Regions from separate parts of the Bradyrhizobium sp. JR4.3 genome, predicted to be linked through region 1. Evidence: predicted binding sites of a transcription regulator. Region 1 holds the regulator's gene; each other region holds the start of a gene.
What was found. Region 1 encodes HrcA, which represses chaperone genes, less so after heat shock. Its sites were predicted from a motif close to GTTAGCACTCNCNNNNNGNGAGTGCTAAC; they were not measured.

Region 1 (5,378 bases):
ATAACCGGCAAAGCGCGTGGCCTCGACGCTGGTCGGGTTTGCCTCCAGCGTGACTTCAACGTCTTTCGCCACGGTCCAGTGCTTGCCGATGGCGTCGAGCACGGCGCCGACGGTTGCAGGCTGCATGAGCGAGGGCGTGCCGCCGCCGAGAAAGATCGAGGTGACTTCGCGGCCGGGCGAGCGCTCGGCGGTCGTCGCGATCTCGCGCGCGAATGCTGACGCAAAACGCGCCTCGTCGATCGCGGCGTGTCGGACATGGCTGTTGAAGTCGCAATAGGGGCACTTCGACAGGCAGAACGGCCAGTGCACGTAGACGCCGAAGGCTTCCTTAGCGCGGCTCAAGGCAGATCTCCGCCAGTTTCACGAAGGCGCGGGCACGGTGCGACAGGCCGAGACCGAGCGGCGGCAGGCCGTGCTTCTCGATGCTTTCCATTTCGCCGAACGTGCGGCTGTGGCCGTCGGGCAAAAACATCGGGTCGTAGCCAAAGCCGGCGGTGCCGCGCGGCGGCCACACCAGCGTGCCGTCGACGCGCCCCTCGACCTCTTCGAGATGATCGTCGGGCCATGCAACGCAGAGCGCGGAAACGAAATGCGCCTTGCGCTTGGCGGGCGTGGTCGCGCCGCGCTCCTGCAACAGCCGTTCGATCTGCGCCATTGCCGCGGCAAAATCCTTGTTCGGGCCGGCCCAGCGCGCCGAGTAGATGCCGGGAGCGCCGTCGAGCGCGTCGACCACGATGCCGGAATCATCGGCGAAAGACGGCAGCTTCGTCGCCTGCGCTGCCGCGATCGCCTTGATCGCGGCGTTGCTGCGGAAATCGTTTCCGGTCTCTTCCGGCTCCGGAAGATCTAATTCGCCGGCCGACACCGCCTCGATGCCGTAAGGCGCAAGCAGCTCCTTCATCTCGGCGAGCTTGCCGGGATTATGGGTCGCGATGACCAGCTTTCCGGTGATTCGGCGATGCATCGGCCTATTGACTACGCTACCGCCAGTTTCTGCAAGTCCACGAGACGCGCGACGCCCTTGCGCGCAAGCGCCATCAACGCCAGGAACTCGGCTTCCGTGAACGGCTCGCGTTCCGCGGTGCCCTGGACTTCGATGATGCGGCCATCGCCCGTCATGACGAAATTGGCGTCGGTATCGGCTTCGGAGTCCTCGGCATAGTCGAGGTCGAGCACGGGCGTGCCCTTGTAGATGCCGCAGGAGATCGCGGCGACGTTGTCGCGCAACACATTGGCCTTGACCATGTTGCGCGCCTTCATCCAGCTGACGCAATCGGCGAGCGCGACCCAGGCACCGGTGATCGAGGCCGTGCGGGTGCCGCCGTCGGCCTGGAGCACGTCGCAATCGACCGTGATCTGGCGCTCACCGAGCGCTTCGAGATTGATGATGGTGCGAAGCGAGCGGCCGATCAGGCGCTGGATTTCGACGGTGCGGCCGCTCTGCTTTCCGGCGGAGGCCTCGCGGCGGGTGCGTTCCGAGGTCGCGCGCGGCAGCATGCCGTATTCGGCGGTGACCCAGCCGCGGCCCTGGCCCTTGAGCCATGGCGGCAGGCGGTCTTCCAGCGTGGCGGTGACCAGCACGTGGGTGTCGCCGAATTTCACCAGGCACGAGCCTTCCGCATATTTGACCACGCCGCGCTCCAGCGTCACGGGGCGCAATTCGTCGGGCGCACGGCGGCTTGGCCGCATGGGAAATCCTCCAAAACTCTCGGAAAAGGGCTGTTGGCGGTGCTTGTAGGTTGGGTGAGGGTGGGCGGCAAGGGGGAAGATCGAGGCCTTATTCACCCCCGATTTTCAATCCGCCAACGGCACGCTTGTCAGAAGCGTCCGGGATAGACAAATTACCTTTATCTTAGAGGAGTTACGGTCTGTGGCCCATCACGATCCGATCCATCTGATCGCGCCGCGCGCGGGCCTCGCCCAGCTCAACGAGCGTTCTCGCGACATCTTTCGTCAAATCGTCGAAAGCTATCTCGCGACCGGGGAGCCGGTGGGCTCGCGCAATATTTCGCGCCTGATCGCCATGCCGCTGTCGCCCGCTTCGGTCCGCAACGTCATGGCCGACCTGGAACAGCTCGGCCTGATCTACGCCCCGCACACCTCCGCCGGCCGGCTGCCGACGGAACTCGGCCTGCGCTTCTTCGTCGATGCCCTGATGCAGGTCGGCGACCTCAATGATAGTGAACGGCAGGCGATTCAGAGCCAGTTGACCTCCGTCGGCCACGCGCAATCGGTGGAGGCTGCGCTCGAGGAGGCATTGACGCGGCTCTCCGGCCTGACCCGCGCCGCCGCCGTCGTGCTGACGCCCAAATCCAATGCGCGGCTGAAACATATCGAATTCGTCCGGTTGGAACCGGAAAAGGCATTGGTGATCCTGGTCGGCGAGGACGGGCAGGTCGAAAATCGCGTGTTGACACTGCCGCCGGGGGTTCCATCCTCGGCGTTGACCGAAGCCGGCAACTTCCTCAATGCCCGCATCCGGGGCCGGACCCTGGCCGAGGCGCGGCTGGAGCTCGAAACCGCGCTCGGAGAGGCGCGCACCGAGCTCGATCAGCTGACGCACAAGGTGATCTCGGCCGGCATCGCCAGCTGGTCCGGCGGCGAGAACGAGGATCGCCAGCTCATCGTCCGCGGCCACGCCAATCTGCTCGAGGATTTGCATGCGCTGGAGGATCTCGAGCGCGTTCGCCTGCTGTTCGACGATCTCGAGACCAAGCGCGGGGTCATCGACCTGCTCGGGCGGGCCGAGACTGCGGAAGGCGTGCGGATCTTCATCGGCAGTGAGAACAAGCTGTTCTCGCTGTCGGGCTCGTCCACCATCATCTCGCCCTATCGGGATGCCGCCGGCCATATCGTCGGCGTTTTGGGCGTGATCGGGCCGACGCGGCTGAATTATGCCCGTGTGATCCCGACCGTGGACTATGCTGCCCGCATCGTCAGCCGGCTCCTGGGGGGCTGACCGGCGTCTCTCCCGATCACGGGCGCTTGATTTTCGGCGTCCGAAGCACGATATGCGGGCCAGAAACCCCCTGAGACGAATGCGAAAAGAGAGCCGATGACCGATCGAGACCGGCAACCCGAAGACACGAGTGCTGCGGCCGGCGAGCCCGTGGTGTCAAAACCCTACATCATGCCCGACGATCCCGAGCCCGGCTCGGTCGAGCTCTTGCAGAAGGAAGCCGCCGAGGCGCGCGACCGCATGTTGCGGACGCTGGCCGAGATGGAGAATCTGCGCAAGCGCACCGCCAAGGAGGTCGCTGACGCCAAGCTCTACGGCGTCACGGGCTTTGCCCGCGACGTGCTCGACATCGCCGACAACCTCCAGCGCGCGCTCGATGCCGTTCCGGTCGAAGCCCGTGCGGCGGCCGATGCCGGCTTGGCCTCGCTGATCGAAGGCGTCGAACTGACCGAGCGCTCGCTACTGAGCGCGCTGGAAAAACACGGCGTGAAGAAATTCGACCCCTTGGGCCAGAAGTTCGACCCGAACTTCCAGCAGGCGATGTTCGAGGTGCCTGATGCATCGGTGCCCGCGGGCACCGTCGTGCAGGTCATGCAGGCCGGCTACACCATCGGCGAGCGCGTGCTGCGTCCCGCCTTGGTCGGTGTCGCCAAGGGCGGCGCGAAGGCCGCGCCCGCCAACAGCAACGAGCCGAACGGCGCGGCGAACTGATCGATCCTCATGGTGAGGAGGCGCGTCAGCGCCGTCTCGAACCATGCAGGCCGAGCTGCTGCAGCGGGGGCCTTCATCCTTCGAGACGCGCGCCAAGAAGCGCGCTCCTCAGGATGAGGGTCTGGCAGTTCGGTTGCGTCTCTTACGCGCTCGCGGCGATATCTGCGGACTGAATCCGCTTCACGCCGGCCTTGGCCATATCGGCCCAGGCTTTTGCGAGCGAACCCTGATTGTCGATGCCGCGGCAGGCGTCTTCCACCACATAGACCTCGAACCCCGCCTTGCGCGCGTCGAGCGCGGTCCAAGCCACGCAGAAATCCGTCGCCAGCCCCACGACGAACACGCGCTTGATCTTTCGCGCCTTCAGATAACCGGCGAGACCCGTCGAGGTTTTGCCGTCGGCTTCGAGGAAGGCCGAATAGCTGTCGACGTCCTTGTGAAAACCCTTGCGGATGATGAGCTCGGCGTGCGGGATCGCAAGGTCTTTCGACAGCGCGGCGCCGTCGGTGCCCTGCACGCAATGGTCGGGCCACAGCACCTGCTTGCCGTAGGGAAGATCGACGGTCTCGAACGGCTTCTTGCCGGCGTGGACTGACGCAAAGGAAACATGGCCTTGCGTGTGCCAGTCCTGCGTCATCACCACGTTCGAAAACGCTTTCGAGATCTTGTTGATGACGGGCACCACCTGCTCGCCTTCCTTCACGGCAAGGCTGCCGCCGGGAAGGAAGCAATTCTGCACGTCGATCACGAGCAGCGCGGATGCATCGTCCGGCTTGATCGATGCCGCTGCCAGAATTGCAGTTGGCGCGAGCGCCACGAGCGCGCTCGTCCCGAGCGCTGCCAAGACTTGTCGCCGATCCAGCATCATTCGCCTCCCTCCAGGATGAACTCAACGGAAGGGGAGCCTAGTTCCGTTCGTATACGAACAGAAGCCCGAAAATGCAGCCGGCTTTGGTGAGTCGTTGGGCTTGAGCCGCGGGTTCGGTGCACCTCGCCCGCTTGCGGGAGAGGTCGCTGCGCTCGTAGAGCGCGGCGGGTGAGGGTTCTATCCTCTGGGGGATTGTCCCCTTGCGGCGACACCCTCTCCCCAGCCCCCCGCAAGCGGGGGAGGGAGCGCATCTCATGCGCAGATGCTGCTAGCCCTTTGGCTGGATGCCGTCGCGGACCGCGCGGAAGCGGGTGAAGGCAGTCGGCCATTGCTCGCGCGGGGCGCTGGCGATGATGCGCAGCGAGGCGCCGCCGCTGCTGAAGCGGATCCACTGCACCACGGTCACCGGCGTCTTGTCCTTGCCGCTGACGCCGTCGATCCGGGTCTCGAACCCCTGCTGGCCGCTGATGCGGATCGGCTCGGACATGGTGACGCGCGACTCGCGCACGCCGGGGATCTGGAGCGCCGCCTCCTGGGCGAAGCGGGCGCGGTCGTCGGCGGCTTGCGGGGTGGCGCCGATCACGCCGAGGATGATGAACGGCTTCGATTCATAGCCGGAGCTCTCGTCGCCGTCGGCCAGGATGATGCTCGAGCCCGGCGCCAGCGTGCGAACGTCCTTGAAGTCGGCGAGATCGGTGATCTTGAACGGCATCAGCGCGATCTGCTCGTCGGCCGAGACCTGCTTGCGGGTGACGACGCTCGCAAACATCTGCCGCACCGCCTCGTCGGTGTAGATCTTGACCGCATTCTCGGGAATCTGCACCGCGACATAGCCGGAGA
Region 2 (5,378 bases), on a different contig from region 1:
CATGTCTGCGCGGATTTGCTCGGTGACCGCCGTTTGCGCGCCACACTGCTGCCCGGGCGTCGCGACGTCTGGCTGCTGGTGCAGAACCATCTCAAGCGCGACCCGGCGACGCGGCTCACCATCGAATGGATCCGCCGCTGCTTCAGCGATCTCGCGCGCGGTTGACTGCGGCGTGAACGCGATCCGTGCGCGGCGCGACCAAGTTATGGGATTGCGCGCGCGCAAAGGTTGCGTAATCTCGCAACGACGACGGGCTTGATCAGGGCAGGCGCATGACCACTCTTGAGGAAACCATCCAGCCGCAGGCCAAAGTGCGGGAATGGAAGGCGATCGTCATCCTGATCCTCCTGATCCCGGTGCTGTGGTCGCCGCCGTTCCTGTTTCGCATCTTCCTGTTCCAGCCATTCAACATCCCGTCCGGCTCGATGACGCCGACGCTGGTCGTCGGCGACTACGTCTTTGCTGCGAAATATGCCTATGGCTATGGCCGTTATTCGTTTCCCTTCGCGCCGTCCTGGATCTCCGGGCGTTTTCGGGCCACCGAGCCCGAGTATGGCGACGTCGTCGTGTTCCGGACGCCAAAGGACACCTCGGTCGACTATGTCAAGCGCGTGATCGGGCTGCCCGGTGATCGCATCCAGATGCGGCAGGGCCAGCTCGTCCTCAACGACCGCCCGGTGACGCGCGTCGCTCTGAAGCAGGTATTCGCCGGCTCCAGCTGCGGCGTGGACGCCGCTGCGAAGGCCAAGCGCTGGCGCGAGACGCTGCCGAACGGCGCCTCCTACGTCACGCAGGACTGCGTCGACAACGGCTACTACGACAACACCGACGTCTACACCGTGCCGCCAGGCCATTTTTTCGTGCTCGGCGACAATCGCGACAACTCGAGCGACAGCCGCGTGATGTCGTCGATCGGATTCGTGCCGATGGACAATCTGGTCGGCAAGGTGACGCGGATATTCTGGTCGCTCGACCAAGAGGGCGAGCCGCACATGGAGCGACTGGGGAAGGTGTGGTGAGGCCGCTCCGCCATTCCCGGGGCAGTGCGCGGCGCCTGCATGAATTGAGTTCGTAGCCTGGATGGAGCGCAGCGTAATCCAGGAGACTGCTCGCGCCGGATACGGTGCCCCGGATTGCGCTCCGCCCCTTCCAGGCTACGGACTATGATCGCGGGGCGCGTGAAGCGATCCTCCAAAAACAAAACCCCGGCATCGCTGCCGGGGTTTCGCATTTTGTCGTTTGCCGGAATGGCTGGATCAGAAATCCATGCCGCCCATGCCGCCGCCCGGGGGCATCGCCGGACCGGCGCCGCCCTTCTTGGGCAGCTCGGCGACCATGGCTTCCGTGGTGATCAAGAGAGCCGCAACCGAGGCTGCGTTCTGGATCGCGGTACGGACCACCTTGGTCGGGTCGATGATGCCCTTCTTGACGAGGTCGACATATTCGCCGGTCTGGGAGTCGAAGCCATAGGCGTACGACTTGTTCTCGAGGACCTTGCCGACGATCACGGAGCCGTCTTCACCGGCGTTGATCGCGATCTGGCGAGCGGGCGCGGAGAGCGCCTTGCGGACGATCTCGACGCCGGTCTTCTGGTCGTCGTTCTTGGTGCGCAGGCCCTTGAGCTGCTCGGAGGCACGGAGCAGGGCGACGCCGCCGCCCGGGACGATACCTTCTTCCACAGCCGCGCGGGTCGCATGCATCGCGTCATCAACGCGATCCTTGCGCTCCTTCACCTCGACCTCAGTCGCGCCGCCGACGCGGATCACCGCGACGCCGCCAGCGAGCTTGGCAAGACGCTCCTGGAGCTTCTCACGGTCGTAGTCCGAGGTGGTTTCCTCGATCTGCGCCTTGATCTGAGCCACGCGCGCCTCGATGTCGGCCTTCTTGCCGGCGCCGTTGACGATCGTGGTGTTCTCCTTGTCGATCATCACCTTCTTGGCGCGACCGAGCATGTTGAGCGTGACGTTCTCGAGCTTGATGCCGAGATCTTCCGAGATCGCCTGGCCGCCGGTCAGGATCGCGATGTCCTGCAGCATGGCCTTGCGGCGATCGCCGAAGCCCGGAGCCTTGACGGCCGCAACCTTCAGGCCGCCACGGAGACGGTTCACGACCAGGGTCGCAAGCGCTTCGCCTTCGACGTCCTCGGCGACGATGACCAGCGGCTTGCCGGTCTGCACCACGGCCTCGAGCAGCGGCAGCAGCTCGTTCAGCGAGGAGAGCTTCTTCTCGTTGATGAGGATGTAGGCGTCGTCCATCTCAACGCGCATCTTGTCGGCGTTGGTGACGAAGTAGGGCGAGATGTAGCCGCGGTCGAACTGCATGCCCTCGACGACGTCGAGCTCGGTCTCGAGCGACTTGGCTTCCTCGACGGTGATGACACCCTCGTTGCCGACCTTCTTCATGGCGTCGGCGAGGAACTTGCCGATCTCCGCGTCACCGTTGGCCGAGATGGTGCCGACCTGGGCGATCTCGTCGTTCGAGGTAACCTTCTTGGAGTTCTTGACGAGGTCCGCAACGACGGCTTCGACCGCGAGGTCGATACCGCGCTTCAGGTCCATCGGGTTCATGCCGGCGGCAACCGACTTGGCGCCTTCGCGCACGATCGCCTGGGCCAGCACGGTGGCGGTGGTGGTGCCGTCGCCGGCCGCGTCAGCGGACTTCGAAGCGACTTCGCGCACCATCTGCGCGCCCATGTTCTCGAACTTGTCCTCGAGCTCGATCTCCTTGGCGACGGTGACGCCGTCCTTGGTGATGCGGGGAGCGCCGAACGACTTGTCGAGCACGACGTTGCGGCCCTTCGGACCGAGCGTGACCTTCACCGCATTGGCGAGAATGTCGACGCCGCGAAGCATCTTGTCGCGCGCATCAACGGAGAATTTAACTTCTTTTGCTGCCATCTGGATTTTTTCCTTAGGTGTTTAGCTGGATAAGAGAGGGGCTCTTAGGCCGCCTTCTTCTTGGAAGCGGGGACGTCGAGGACGCCCATGATGTCGCTTTCCTTCATGATCAGCAGATCGATGTTGTCGATCTTGACCTCAGTGCCGGACCACTTGCCGAACAGCACGCGGTCGCCGACCTTCAGGTCGATCGGGATCAGCTTGCCTGCTTCGTCGCGGCCACCCGGGCCCACGGCGACGATCTCGCCCTGCGAGGGCTTTTCCTTGGCCGTGTCGGGAATGATGATGCCGCCAGCGGTCTTCTCTTCTGCGTCGATGCGCTTGACCACGACGCGGTCGTGAAGCGGACGGAATTTCATGCAGTTCTCCTAAGCTTTTGCACGAGTTGGGAATTTTGGGTTGTTAGCAGTCTGCGCCCGCGAGTGCTAGCACAGGCACAGCTCAGATAAGGCAGGATTTTGGCGGGAGCAAGGGCTTGTAGCAGAAAAATAGCACTCGGAAGCGCCGCCTGCCAAAATCTCTTTCCATCGTTAATCGTGCTCGGCGCCCGTATTAGCAGGGAGCCACATCTGCTGCTAACGCATTGAATTTCAACAGCTTGTTAAACTTTTGGGCTTGAGATGGATTGTCAGTTTGCGTCACATTTGACTCATGTGAGCGCATCTCCACCGGGTGGCTCGTAGGGCGCTTACCGGAAAGCCATCCCTTGAATATGCGCTCCTGCAAAGGAGGTTGGCATGGTCTCGCGAGTTGGGGTTGTTTCCGACGACTTCCGGAAACAGGTGCTGGGTTACGGGCTGACGACGGCCGAAATTCTCTACCGGATGCCGGATCATCGCTCGCTGCTCCAGACCTATGTCTGGCAGAACTACGACATGTTTCCGAAATTTCCCGCGCTGACGGATTTCCTGGCGTTCTGGCAGAAGAAGCTCGACGGGCCGCTATTCTCGGTCACCGTCGCGCATTCCAAGCTGATCAAGCCGGCCGAGCTGCGCGCGGTGGACGGCGTGTTCCGGCTGCATTGAAGGCGAGCGCGGTACTGCAGGGGGGCGGCGTCAGCGTAACCCACCATGCTTCAACGGTTGCGGAAAGAAGTGGTGGGTTACGTGAGCGCTGACCTACTCTACGATTTCGCATTCTGTGCTAGCCTCTCCCCATAACAACAGGGGAGACCGCCCATGGCCAAGAAAGCAAAATCGCGTAGCGCATCGCAGGCGGCGGTAAAGAAGCGAAGCGGGGCCAAACCTGCCGCACGATCCTCGGCGCGCAAGACGGTGAAGGCGAAAGCTCGCGCGACACCGGCAAAGTCATCCGTCAAGAAACCGGCGCGTCCCAAGCAGCGCATCGCCATCAGCCATCACCGCGAGGAAGACTTCAAGGCCGACGGCCTGCGCACCTACGCGAAGTATCGCGATCTCGGCATCGCCGCCGCGAGCCACGGCCTCGCGCAAGCGCACGTGATCCGGCTGCAAGGCCCCTGCAATCCGGACGAGGTGTCGAAGCTGCACTTCCACGACGTCGAATTCCAGATGGTCTACGTGCTCAAGGGCTGGGTGAAGACCTATATGGACGGAGAGGGCGAGACGCTGATGAAAGAAGGCAGCGCCTGGACCCAGCCGCCGAAGATCAAGCACATGATCCTCGACTATTCGGACGACGTCGAACTGCTGGAGGTGATCCTGCCGGCGGAGTTCAGGACGGTGGAGTTGAAGGCGTAGGCGAAGCGCAGATCAGCCGCCGTCGTTGCAATAGCGTTTCCACATCGCGCGATAGGCATCGTCCACCGCTTGCGCGTATGAGACGGGGTTGCCGGCGGCGGCAGCCTTGATTTGTCCGGGCAGTTCGCCGCGCAACTTATCGAGCTCGCCGATCTGCGACCCACGGCTCGCTGCGATTTCGACATACGCCTCATCGCTATCCGCGACCCAGTCCGGCAGGCCCAGCGCGGCAAGGATGGAGGCGGCGGCACGGCTCGGCAGGCTATGACCGAGCTTCGCCACCACCGGCACGCCCATCTGCAAGGCTTCCCAAGTGCTGACGCCGCCATTCTGCGGGAATGGGTCGAGACCAATATCGACCCGATTGAACGTTGCCAGATGTTCCTCGCGCGACGTGGCTCCGAGCAGATCGACGCGTTCGGCCGGCAATCGGCAAGCGGCAAACCGCGCCAGCAGGTTGTCGCGGACCAGCTGAGCGTCCAGCGCGGTATCCTTGATCAGCAGTCGCGAACCCGGCACCTGCTCGAGAATCCTGGACCAGACTTCCACTGCCTCGTTCGAAATCTTGCTGATGCGGTTGAAGACACCGAACGTGACGAAGCCGTTCGCAATCGCCGGCGTCGGCGCCCGCGCGATCCCCGCCGGCAGCGGCGCCAGCGTCACAAAACATGGCAGGTCAACGATGGTCTCCGCAAACAGATGCCGAACCGCGACAGGAATCGCGACCGGATCCGAGAATAGATAATCGATTGTTGGCAGCCCG
Region 3 (5,378 bases), on a different contig from region 1:
CGCCGCCGGTCGGCGGTGGCGGCTCGTTCCTCGGCACGGCGGCGGCAGCCGCGGCCGGCGTCGTCGGCGGCTCGCTGCTGCTGTCCAGCATCCGCGGCATGATGGGCGGACCGCACCAGCAGGCTTTTGGCGACACCAATGCCCTGGGCGACCGCAGCGCTGGTGGAGGCCCCTGGAGCGGCGGCGACCAGTCCGGCGGATCGCTCGCGCGCGATGCCGGCCTCGACGACATCGGCTCGAACCGCGACCGCGGCGATGCGTCCCGCCAGGGCTTCGCCGACCACGCATCGAACGACGACCAGAATTACAACGATCAGAACGACAATGACGACAATGTCGACCTCGCCGACGACGGCGATTTCGGCGGCGGAGACGATGGCGGCAGCGATTACGCCTGACGCTTCTTACCCGTGCTCCAAACGAGAACGGCCGCCGATGAGGCGGCCGTTTTTGGTTCCGGGCACTATGCGCCTACATCACGACGACCTTGGTGCCGACGTTGACGCGGCCATAGAGATCGATGACGTCCTCGTTGCGCATGCGGATGCAGCCCGAGGAGACGTTGGTGCCGATGGTCCAGGGCTCGTTCGAACCGTGGATACGGTAGAGCGTCGAGCCGAGATACATCGCGCGCGCACCGAGCGGATTTTCCGGGCCGCCTTCCATATGCCTCGGCAGGTCGGGACGGCGCGCGATCATTTCCGCCGGCGGGGTCCACGCCGGCCATTCGCGCTTGGCCGTGATCGACTTCACACCGGACCAGGTGAAGCCGGGACGTCCGACGCCAATGCCGTAGCGCATCGCACGACCGCTGCCCTCGACCAGATAGAGGAACTTGTTCGGCGTATCGACCACGATCGTGCCGGCGCTTTCGTTGCCGCTATAGTCAACGAGTTGTTTCTCGAATCTCGGATCGAACTGACGCTGCCGCGGATCGACCGCCTCCTGCTGGAGACCTGCGCCCTGTGTCTGCGGCTCGCCCATCGGCGGCAGGCGACGCTGGTCATAATAACCAGGCTGCTGTTGGTACACCGGCTGCTGCGGAGCGTAGGCCGGACCGCGGCCGGGCCCGTCGCCGAAGATGAACTCGATGAAGCCGCCGCCCATGTTCGAATTGGAGGCGACACGCACCGGCGCAGGCGGCACCTGCGGCTGGTACAGCACCGCGGGCGGATCGTTCGGCACGCTATTGTCGAAGGCGCTGGCGCTGTTGACGCCGGCAATGAAGGTGCAAGCGCTGCCAAGCAGCGCGACAGACATTTTCTTGAACATCGACGTACTCTGTACTGTTTCGTCTAGATCACATGCGTCGTGGCGAGGTGATGGCTGATCCGCACCCGCGACGTGGTCAATAAAGAGCAAAAGGCGTTTTGTTTGGTAAACGGAAACGCCATTTCGATTCACCACGTCGTCGGCAGCGGTGCAATTTGGCGATCAGCGTTTATTTTCGATGAACGCCGCGCACGCATGGTTAATCGCCCGTTTGCAAGCCGTCGCGCACAACCGCACGACAGTTCCGGCTGTGAACTTCGTGTTAAATCGCTTCTGCCTACAAAGACGCGTGAGTGAGGTGGGGGGAGTTCTTGATGGCTATTCACCGCAAACGTTTTCGTGTCGAAGAGGCTATTGTCGGCGAGATGCCAAGCCCCGAAATGATTGAGGAGGCTGCGCCGATGCATAGCGAGATCATGGCCGAGTTGCGTGCGATCCGTGCACAGATGGCGAAGGGCACCGTGCCCTTGTCCGGCAGCGCCGCCATGGCGGCGATCGACGCCTCCACCGCCCATGAGCTCTCCGAAGCCCGTACCATGCTCGATACTTACCGGGCGCAGATCGAGCAGTGCGAGAAGCTGAAGGTCGAGCTCGACCTCATCCACGACGCCATCGACCGCACCAAGCGCGAGATCGCGACACTGCATGGCAAGAGCTTCGACGGCGGCGAAATGGCCAAGGTCAATGGCGAGCTCGGCGCGGTCGTCGGCGGCACCGAACAGGCGACCCAGCAGATCCTCGAAGCCGCCGAGTCGATCGACCAGGCGGCCAGCGCGATGGCCAAGGTGCAATCGGCCGATCAGCAGAAGCGGCTCGCCGACGATATCCAGGAACGCGTCATCTCGATCTTCGAAGCCTGCAACTTCCAGGACCTGACCGGCCAGCGCATCAGCAAGGTCATGAGCACGATGAAGTTCATCGAGCAGCACATCAATTCCATGATGGAAATCTGGGGCGGTGTCGACGCGATCAAGTCCCACGTCGTGCCGCAGGTCGACACCCGCAGCGACGACGACAAGCTTCTCAACGGCCCGAAGCTCGCCGGCGACGTCGGCCACGCCTCGCAGGACGACATCGACGCGCTGTTCGACTGAGCGGACGCGACGCTACGGAAAACAAAACGCCGGCGAGAGCCGGCGTTTTTTTGTTTTGGACGTCATTGCGAGCGAAGCGAAGCAATCCAGATTGTGTCCGCGGAGGCAGCCTGGATTGCTTCGTCGCTTCGCTTCTCGCAATGACGAGTGGCTAGGCCGGCGCCGCGATCACGCCCTCGGCGCGCAGCGGACGTAGACCATGTTGCCGTAGCGGGTGGCGGCGTCCTTGTCGATGAAGCGGGTGATGAGGACGCGACCGTCGAAGGAGACGATCTCGCGGTCCTGCTCGCCGGGCGTCGGACCCGCCGGCCCGATATAATTCTTGCCGCTGGGCGACCCCTTCAGCCGCAGCTCCTGCGGTGTTGCCTGGTCCGCCAGATGCATGATCACGCCGCCGGAGGAGCCGGCGGTGATCACGTAAGGATTTTTGCATTGGGCCCGGGCGGCAGCCTCGGTGCGGGCGCGGTCGGCCGGGTTCTGGAACGAGGCGAGGCCCCAGCGCCCAACGATCTCGTCGGCGCGGATCGACGCGGGCATTTCCGGACCGGTGCCGGGCTCGGCCTCGGGGGGCGGTGAGGACGAAGAAAAGGACGGCAGGCTCATGCCGCCGCCGCAGGCGCCAAGCAGCAGCGCCAGGCAAGAAGCCGCCGCCAGATTGGCGACCGTGCGCGCGTGAGCTGAACTGATCATGGCATTCCCCCGGACAAAACCATGGCCGCACCCCTTCCGCAGCCAAGCGCAAAACCGCTGCCGGAGCAATGACGTCCTTTAATACGCCGGCGCCCCGAACAAGTTTCCAATGTCACCATCCTATATCCGTCTCACCAATCGCTTAACCACCTTTGCTTGACAGGATCGCGGCCAAGCCATATTCCCGGACGCACCATTAGCACTCTGAAAGATGGATTGCTAACGCGCGCCGATCGATCCTCGGGAAGGGTGGACGGAAGCGCCGCCCGCCCACTTTCACTCCTTCCGAAGCGAGCCTCCAAAGGGAAACGTCATGACTAAATCCAAATTTCGTCCGCTGCATGACCGTGTCGTGGTCAAACGTATCGACGCCGAGTCAAAGACCAAGGGCGGCATCATCATTCCGGACACGGCCAAGGAAAAGCCGTCCCAGGGCGAAGTCGTCGCCGTCGGCCCCGGTGGCCGCGACGAGGCCGGCAAGCTGATCCCGATCGACCTCAAGGTCGGCGACCGTGTGCTGTTTGGCAAGTGGTCGGGCACCGAGGTCAAGATCGACAACGATGAGCTCCTGATCATGAAGGAGTCGGACATCATGGGTGTGATGGCCTAAGGCCAGACGCCTGAACGGCCGCTGAATGCATGCCCGGGTCACTCGATCCGGGCATGCATCATTCCGCCGGGTTCGATCGCAGATCCCGGAATGAGGCGACCCAATAAACAAGACACATCACGAAAATAGAAGAGGAATTGCAGACCATGGCTGCCAAAGACGTCAAGTTTTCCGGAGACGCGCGCGATCGCATGCTGCGCGGCGTCGACATTCTCGCCAACGCCGTCAAGGTGACGCTCGGCCCGAAGGGCCGCAACGTGCTCATCGAGAAGTCGTTCGGCGCGCCCCGTATCACCAAGGACGGCGTCACCGTCGCCAAGGAGATCGAGCTCGAGGACAAGTTCGAGAACATGGGCGCCCAGATGGTGCGTGAGGTCGCCTCCAAGACCAACGACCTCGCCGGCGACGGCACCACGACCGCGACCGTGCTGGCCCAGTCCATCGTGCGCGAAGGCGCCAAGTCGGTTGCCGCCGGCATGAACCCGATGGACCTCAAGCGCGGCATCGACATCGCGGTCGCGGCCGTCGTCAAGGACATCGAGAAGCGCGCCAAGCCGGTCGCCGCCTCCTCCGAGGTCGCCCAGGTCGGCACCATCTCGGCCAACGGCGATGCCGCCATCGGCAAAATGATCGCGCAGGCGATGCAGAAGGTCGGCAACGAGGGCGTCATCACCGTCGAGGAGAACAAGTCGCTCGACACCGAGGTGGACATCGTCGAGGGCATGAAGTTCGACCGCGGCTATCTCAGCCCCTACTTCGTGACCAACCCCGAGAAGATGACCGCCGAGCTCGAGGACGCCTACATCCTCCTGCACGAGAAGAAGCTGTCCGGCCTGCAGGCCATGCTGCCGGTGCTTGAAGCCGTGGTGCAGTCGGGCAAGCCGCTCGTCATCATCGCCGAGGACGTCGAGGGCGAGGCGCTGGCCACCCTGGTCGTCAACCGCCTCCGTGGCGGCCTGAAGGTCGCCGCCGTCAAGGCGCCGGGCTTCGGCGACCGCCGCAAGGCCATGCTCGAGGACCTCGCGATCCTCACCGGCGGCCAGCTGATCTCCGAAGACCTCGGCATGAAGCTCGAGAACGTCACGGTGAAGATGCTTGGGCGCGCGGGCAAGGTGGTGATCGACAAGGAGAACACCACAATCGTCAAGGGCGCCGGCAAGAAGCCGGAGATCGAGGCCCGCGTCGGCCAGATCAAGGCCCAGATCGAGGAGACCACCTCGGATTACGACCGTGAGAAGCTCCAGGAGCGTCTCGCCAAGCTCGCAGGCGGCGTCGCGGTGATCCGCGTCGGCGGCGCCACCGAGATCGAGGTCAAGGAGAAGAAGGACCGCGTCGAGGATGCGCTCAACGCCACCCGCGCCGCGGTGCAGGAAGGCATCGTCCCCGGCGGCGGCGTCGCGTTGCTCCGCGCCAAGAAGGCGGTCGGCCGTCTGACCAATGCCAATGCCGACGTCCAGGCCGGCATCAACATCGTGCTGAAGGCGCTGGAAGCCCCGATCCGCCAGATCTCCGAGAACGCGGGCGTGGAAGGCTCGATCGTCGTCGGCAAGATCCTGGAGAACAAGTCCGAGACCTTCGGCTTCGACGCCCAGACCGAGGAGTATGTCGACATGGTCGAGAAGGGCATCATCGACCCCGCCAAGGTGGTGCGCACCGCGCTCCAGGACGCCGCCTCGATCGCCGGCCTGCTGGTGACCACCGAGGCCATGGTT

Region 2: ABIB91_RS01025 (co-chaperone GroES) is a predicted target of HrcA. The motif match lies at 3,299-3,327, and genes of this name have one in related genera.
Region 3: ABIB91_RS26590 (co-chaperone GroES) is a predicted target of HrcA. The motif match lies at 3,252-3,280, and genes of this name have one in related genera.

The regions. Positions count from the first base shown of each region.
Region 1 is NZ_JBEPQF010000047.1:20,742-26,119, reverse strand. It holds gene hemW (radical SAM family heme chaperone HemW) at 1-342, opposite strand, end outside; gene rdgB (RdgB/HAM1 family non-canonical purine NTP pyrophosphatase) at 329-964, opposite strand; gene rph (ribonuclease PH) at 976-1,689, opposite strand; gene hrcA (heat-inducible transcriptional repressor HrcA) at 1,871-2,959, shown strand; gene grpE (nucleotide exchange factor GrpE) at 3,056-3,670, shown strand; gene pncA (bifunctional nicotinamidase/pyrazinamidase) at 3,813-4,535, opposite strand; gene ABIB91_RS37815 (hypothetical protein) at 4,807-5,378, opposite strand, start outside.
Region 2 is NZ_JBEPQF010000001.1:193,131-198,508, forward strand. It holds gene ABIB91_RS01010 (LysR family transcriptional regulator) at 1-165, shown strand, start outside; gene lepB (signal peptidase I) at 273-1,019, shown strand; gene groL (chaperonin GroEL) at 1,257-2,897, opposite strand; gene ABIB91_RS01025 (co-chaperone GroES) at 2,942-3,256, opposite strand; gene ABIB91_RS01030 (usg protein) at 3,635-3,922, shown strand; gene ABIB91_RS01035 (cupin domain-containing protein) at 4,076-4,615, shown strand; gene ABIB91_RS01040 (O-linked N-acetylglucosamine transferase, SPINDLY family protein) at 4,628-5,378, opposite strand, start outside.
Region 3 is NZ_JBEPQF010000019.1:63,576-68,953, forward strand. It holds gene ABIB91_RS26570 (DUF2076 domain-containing protein) at 1-398, shown strand, start outside; gene ABIB91_RS26575 (L,D-transpeptidase) at 472-1,272, opposite strand; gene ABIB91_RS26580 (protein phosphatase CheZ) at 1,587-2,366, shown strand; gene ABIB91_RS26585 (hypothetical protein) at 2,535-3,056, opposite strand; gene ABIB91_RS26590 (co-chaperone GroES) at 3,370-3,666, shown strand; gene groL (chaperonin GroEL) at 3,813-5,378, shown strand, end outside.